Regions from separate parts of the Leuconostoc mesenteroides subsp. mesenteroides ATCC 8293 genome, predicted to be linked through region 2. Evidence: riboswitches for the same ligand, from Rfam matches in the RefSeq annotation. Region 2 holds a riboswitch; each other region holds the start of a gene.
The links. A riboswitch is a leader RNA that binds a small molecule or an ion and turns the genes downstream of it on or off. The one in region 2 is predicted to bind thiamine pyrophosphate.
Positions count from the first base shown of each region.

Region 1: it holds a riboswitch for thiamine pyrophosphate, as region 2 does, so the genes downstream of both, LEUM_RS04550 (solute carrier family 23 protein) here and LEUM_RS03745 (ECF transporter S component) in region 2, are expected to answer to the same signal.
Region 3: it holds a riboswitch for thiamine pyrophosphate, as region 2 does, so the genes downstream of both, LEUM_RS07110 (nucleoside 2-deoxyribosyltransferase) here and LEUM_RS03745 (ECF transporter S component) in region 2, are expected to answer to the same signal.

Region 1 covers NC_008531.1:934,526-936,801, reverse strand. Annotated here, with positions in the region: gene LEUM_RS04550 (solute carrier family 23 protein) at 1-764, opposite strand, end outside; TPP riboswitch at 843-942, opposite strand; TPP riboswitch at 1,025-1,114, opposite strand; gene celB (PTS cellobiose transporter subunit IIC) at 1,290-2,276, opposite strand, start outside.
Region 2 covers NC_008531.1:744,146-746,421, forward strand. Annotated here, with positions in the region: gene LEUM_RS03740 (thiamine-binding protein) at 1-280, opposite strand, end outside; gene LEUM_RS03745 (ECF transporter S component) at 277-858, opposite strand; TPP riboswitch at 1,177-1,266, opposite strand; gene LEUM_RS03750 (tRNA (adenine(22)-N(1))-methyltransferase) at 1,518-2,207, shown strand; gene LEUM_RS03755 (Nif3-like dinuclear metal center hexameric protein) at 2,204-2,276, shown strand, end outside.
Region 3 covers NC_008531.1:1,447,667-1,449,942, reverse strand. Annotated here, with positions in the region: gene LEUM_RS07115 (phosphoketolase family protein) at 1-600, opposite strand, end outside; TPP riboswitch at 979-1,086, shown strand; gene LEUM_RS07110 (nucleoside 2-deoxyribosyltransferase) at 1,196-1,666, shown strand; gene LEUM_RS07105 (thymidylate synthase) at 1,691-2,276, shown strand, end outside.

The DNA of each region.
Region 1 (2,276 bases), 190 kb from region 2:
CCAGCTGCCTGATAGACACCTAAAGCCTCTACCACTGCAACCACATAGGCAACAAAGAATGTCAAAAACATGACCCAATTAAACTTTAGCGATCCATAAGGCAATAAATGAGGCATGCCAAACCATGATTTTGTTGATAATACGCTGTAATCTACGACACCTAACGAAACTGCTAGAATATCACCAACAATTAGCGCGATTAAAAAGGAAAAACGCTTCCAAAATCCCTTACCAAATATCGACAATAGAATGACAATAGTTGCTGTAGTAACAGACAAAATAAGTGTTGTTGGTGAAGAGAAACCTTTATCACCTGGATAACCACCTAAGAATTCAGATAGTGTGAATCCAGATAAAGAAATACCAACCAAAAATATTAGTGTTCCGGTAATTGCCGGTGTCAATAATTTGATTAGTTTATTGATAAGTCCTGTAACGGACAATAAAAATACAATGAGTGCACTCAGTAAAATTGAACCACTCGCCGTTGCTAACTGACCAGCTTTACCAGCATTAATCATTAACGCGTCAAAAGCAGCTGACGGCCCTTGAACAATAGGCAGCTTCGCTAATTTTGTTGCCTGTGTAAGCGTGACTAATCCTGAAACAATAAAAATCGTGTTCACAAGATTAGTTGATAAGTTCAGTGAGAGCCCTGCGGCAGCGGCAACATAAATTGGATCTAACCATACGTTAGAAACAAACACGTGCTGTATTCCAGCTAGGCCATGATCCATGATTCGATTATGTTTTGGTGTCATCATAATTAAATTCCTTTTCCAATAAAAAAAGTGCCCTTAAATACATAAAAAAGGACACTTTTGACAACAGTACATGTCGTTATCAAATATTGGTCACTTTCCTACGCTAGTATTAACTAGATCAGGTTCAAAGGGACCGATATACATCATCTCAGTCTTTGCGACGCCCCTAGTGATTATTATTCATTTTTCAAAAAAATCCTTTCAACAAGTCATTTTATGCAATAAAAAAACATTTTTCTCACCTAGAGAAAAATGCTACGTTAAAAAATGTAGCACTTTCCTACGCTGATGTTAATCAGTTCAGGTTCGAAGGGTTCTTCTCAGCCATTTTGGCGCCCCTAGCACAAGCATTATTGTATCATAAATTTTCTATTAAATGTAAGTAATTCATTCTATTTTTCACATAAGTTTGTCATTAAGTGATATCCTTACTGATGAAATTTACCTTTCACAAATCAGCCAGTCGAGAATATAAAAAATACCAGTCTGTTACTAAACACAGACCAGTATTTTGATGCCTCGTCATTAAGGCTGTACTTGTGTTTTCCCCTGCTCATCATTGTACAACTTAGTATCATATATTTTGATAAATGGTAAGTAAATAATGAAAGCTATTACAACACAGATTATTGCTAAGACTGCTGCTTTCCAATCAACGGTACTAATAAATGCACCGATTCCGGCTGGGGATGGCCATGGTGCTTGAATAACAATTGGCCGAATGATATGGAAGTTAATGGCTGCATAAGCAACGGAAGCTGTTGCCATTGGTGCCAAGAAAAATGGAATAGCTAGATAAGGATTATAAACAATTGGCAATCCAAATATTAACGGCTCGTTAATATTGAAAAGTGATGGTACGATTGAAGCTCGGCCTAAAACTTTTAGCTGTTCGGAACGTGCTAGTAAAGTAATAAATATGCATAATCCAAGTGTCGCACCAGAGCCACCTAAGATAGCAAAGGCATTATTAAATTCTCCAGCAAACGGTATGTTAGCCCCATTTGAATTTGCTACCATATTTGCTAAGAAGATAGGCGTAATAAATGCGGAAATAATGTTAGCGCCATGAATACCAACAATCCACAAGGCATGAATCAAGAACTCAATCACCATAATTCCTAGCCAGGTGCTAGTCATGCTTGTAACGAAGCTAAATGGTATTGCAATCATTTTGAAAATGTCAGTACCGAGTAACACTAAGGAACCATTAATACCCAGTACAACAAAAGCAATAACGAAAGTTGGAATCAATGCCGTAAATGATCTTGATACACCTTCCGGTACAGCATCCGGCATTTTAATCGTCCAGTTATGTTTCACACAGAATGAATACAACCAAACTGCTAAAATAGCCATAATAATCGCTGTGAAAATACCACTTGTTCCAACACGGTCGATTGTGCTAGTCATTCTAAATCCGTTGATAACTGTCTCGTCCTTGGATATAGTATTTAGCAGAACAATTTTTCCGCCTTTTAAAACCAATTCTGGCAAGCACATAAAGAATGC
Region 2 (2,276 bases):
CTGTTTTCTTTGCAATGGTTAAAACATCAGAATCTGTAGCCATGTTTATTTTGCTGTATACCATGACAGGGATGTCACTAATTTCTGCTGCAACCTTGGGCAAATTTTTTAAAATATCCATTAGTTGATCGTAATCACCTTCGAGAGTTGATTCGAAAGCACCTACCTGATAGTTGACACCACTCTTGTCAATATAAGCAATCACATGATCAACTATGCGAATGACTTCTTCTGTGTCAGCTGTCATCGGCAATACTTGGACCGCAATACTTGATATCATGAGACCACCTCGTTTTTATTGACCTCTAGGATACCTGATTTAGCAACTAATTTTTGTGTGAAGTAAACGATAACTCCTGCAAAAATAGCTGCTGAAATGAGGCGAGTAATAAATAATCCAATCAACAAACCAAATGAGTAGTCAGCATAACCATTACGGAACAGGTCCCAAATAAACGTCACAATGGTAACTGTGATGACAGACATTGACAAACTCGTTTTGTCCCAACGACGGTAGCCAAATACAGCAAATCCAAGTTCGGTACCAAACCCTTGGATTAATGCAGAAACAACGTTCATGACACCCCATTGAGAGCCAAACACCATTTCAATTGTGCCGCCAAGTGTTTCACCTATAATTGATGCGCCAGGACGACGTAAGATGAACCCAGCCATCGGACCAGCCATTAGCCAAGGACCCAATGTTGCATCATTAGCATATGCGCTTAATCCAAATGGTGTTAAAAAGGCAGCGATGACATTATAACCAAATGCCCAAGCCCAAAATATAAATCCAAAAAAAACACCGATTAGTGCGATGAAGATAACATCGCGAAGTGACCATTTGTTTGCAGACATTTGCAAAACCTCCTAAAATTTCCGATATTAACCAATAGGTGCATGAGCTATACAACTGTTTACATGACTTATTGGTTAATAATTGATGTAACCGAAATCACCGCAAAATCGGGTGTAATTAGAAAAAGCCAGACTTCACAAGGAAGACTGGCTTGAAAAATTGTGGTCATGATCTCAATGCAGAAACGTTACTTAACAAACTTGTGTTATTTCATCATCATATATTATAGTGATAACGTTACAAAACATAGTACCGTCATATATTATAGTGATAACGTTACAAAACATAGTACCGTCAAGATATGTCAGTTCATTAATACATTTTCAAGTAAATCTCCCTACGCTAGTATTAACTAGATCAGGTGTGATGGGTTTTATCTCAGCGCGACGGCACCCCAGATTTTGGTGTTTTCAGTTATTTGTGAAAAGCTCACGCCTAGAGTGTAACACAAGACAAATTATCGTGCAAACTATTCGTATGCAATAGAATTTAATCCCAAAATTATGTTATATTTTCTAACATTCTAATGTTTTTAATTATGAAATTTGAGTATGATATAATTTGTGGTCTTTATTAATTAAAAGTACATGATATCAGCGAGATATTGACTTATTTGTTATACTAAAATGAGTAAAAAAAACAACTCTAAGGATAGAAAATGGACAGTATTCATCTTTCACCACGGCTTGCAGCTGTGGCTTCATTTGTACCCAAAGGCGCAAGGTTAGCCGATATTGGCTCTGATCACGCCTATTTACCTGCTAATCTATTAATCAATAACAAAATATCGTTTGCGATTGCTGGTGAGGTTGCTAAAGGACCTTACGAAAATGCGCAGCACGAAATTGTTCGAAGAGCGTTAACCACACAACTTGAGGCGAGATTGGCGAATGGATTAGCGGCAATTAAAGATGAGGATCATATTGACACGGTCACAATCGCTGGTATGGGTGGTGTCTTAATTACAGATATATTAGAAGCGGGATTTTCAAGAGCAAAACGTTTTGAAACGCTTATACTACAACCTAATACTGATGAGCACATTGTGCGAACGTGGCTAAACAATCATCAGTATAAAATTAACGACGAGGTTATTGAACAAGAGGATAACCACTTTTATGAAATTATGATTGCAACAAAGGGCACCCAAAGTTTATCAAGCCTCGATAAAAAATTTGGTCCTGTCTTGCGAAAGAGAAAAACGTCAGTTTTTGTTGCTAAATGGCAGAAAGAATTGGATCGTATCGACACAATTTTTGAAAATCTTGAATTTGCTGGAAAAGCTGATTCACCCATTTATCAAGATTGGAAAAAAAAATATCAGCAAATTCAGGAGGTTATCAAGTGATTGCACAAGAGTTAATTGACAAGATTGAACTTTTTGCGCCGAAACAATTAGCTGAGGAGGGTGACCCCA
Region 3 (2,276 bases), 700 kb from region 2:
ATTCAAAATTGGTAATACAGTACCATCATTTTTAGGATTCAAAAATTTATTAACATGCCATGAAGTGGCTAGGGGTGCTGTTTCTGCTTCACCATCGCCAACAACAACCGCAGCAATGAGGTCTGGATTATCCAATACAGCACCAGCACCGTGCAAGATAGAATAGCCTAAAGCACCACCTTCATGAATCGATCCAGGTACTTTAGGATCAGCATGTGAAGCAACGCCACCGGGGAAAGAGAAACGCTTAAACATTTTCTGCATACCCGCTTCATCCTGTGTGATTTCTGGAAATGCTTCGGTATAACTACCATCAAGATAAGCATTTGAAATCATTACTTGTCCGCCATGGCCAGGCCCCTCAATGTAAAACATATTCAAATTAAATTTATTAATAGCACGATTTAAATGGGCATAAATAAAGTTTTGACTAGGAATCGTGCCCCAGTGCCCGATTGGGTGAATTTTAACTTGTTCTGCCGTTAACTTTTCCTTAAGCAATGGGTTATCTAACAAATAGAGTTGTCCAACTGACAAATAATTGGTAGCTCGCCAGTAGGCATCTAAATTGTTCAGGTAATCTGTTGAATCGATATTCATTTGATACTTCCTCCAATTTGTGACAATGCATACACAAAGTGCATGCTACGATTGCGTAAAAAATATTGCAAGATATAAAATTAACTTTGCAAAGTATAGTGAAAAGTTCAGAAATAAATTGATAATTAATCTGAACCTGGCGAACACCAATTCATTATCAAGCCGTGTTTTTACATATTCATCGTAAAGGTTGTTTTTTGAAAAGTCAATACCAATATATTAATTGGTACGACCCAATTAATGTATTGGTATTGACTTTTATGGTTATAATCGCGTCATAACGGGAATTAGCGTCTTAACATTACTATTTGATAAAATAATTTGTTTGCATACTTCTGAACAAGTGTGTTACACTCGATTTTGTTATTAGTCGATTAATTAACATACTAGGGGTGCTTTTAAAAAAGCTGAGAGAGAAGAGATAATCTTTGAACCCTTTGAACCTGATCTGTAGCAAGCAGCGTAGGAAAGTATGAATATATGATTTTTTTGCAATCATATAAACAGCCATACTATATCTAAGAGCGTTTGCAATATAACTGTTATTATTGCAAACGTTCTTTTTCTATGTGTTGAAAATTTAGGAGGCAATTTTGTGAATCAACGTGTTTTTTTGGCCGCACCTTTCAAACAACTTTTGAATCAAAACAATCGAGTCAATACGGAAACTACACAGTCACTTCAGCAAGTAATGCAAGTGTTAGAAGATAAAGGAATGTTTGTGGATAATGCGCACAAACGAGAGAATTGGGGATTAGAAATGATGACCCCCACTCAATGTACAGATGCTGATTTTAATTCCATAAAAAATTGTGATGTTTTAATGGCTTTTCCGGGTAGCCCAGCATCACCAGGTACCCATATTGAAATTGGCTGGGCGTCAGCATTTCATAAAAAGATTATTTTGCTTTTAAAGAATGATGTTGACTATGCATATTTGATACGTGGTCTTGGTGTAATTGGGGACGTAGAGTATATCTATTACGAAAATATGAATAGTTGCCTTTCACAAATAAGTAATGTGATAGACAATTATCTACAACACAATAAAGTATTGTCAAAGTAGCGTTGAATGAGGGAGTTGAGTTAAATGACAACATATGAAACCTTTGATGATGCCTATATAGCCGAACTAAATGAAATATATCATCATGCAGAATTTTTCAATGAGCCCAGAGGATTTAGTAGTCGGGAAAAATTAGGTGTCCATTTTAAAATTGAAAATCCCGTACAGAGAATTGTATATAGCCAAACGAGAAAAACAAATATTATCTTTAATTTTGCGGAGGCATTGTGGTATCTAACAGGAAACAATAGCTTGTCTTACATCAGCTATTACAATAAACGAATGCCTGATTATTCAATGGACGGGCAAACACTAACCGGTACGGCATACGGCAAAAAGCTGTTTCATTTTGGGGAACAAAACCTAAATCAATGGCAGAACGTTAAACAAGAACTGCTAAATGATGCTGATTCGAAACGAGCAGTAATCCAAATATTTGATGCGCACGAATTAACAATTAATCAAAATTTAGATGTATCTTGCACATTGGGATTGCAGTTCTTAATTAGAAATAACCAACTCAATATGGTGGCTTACATGCGAGCAAATGATGCGTTTCGAGGCATAGTAAGTGATATTTTTTCATTCACCTTTATCCAAGAATTTATGG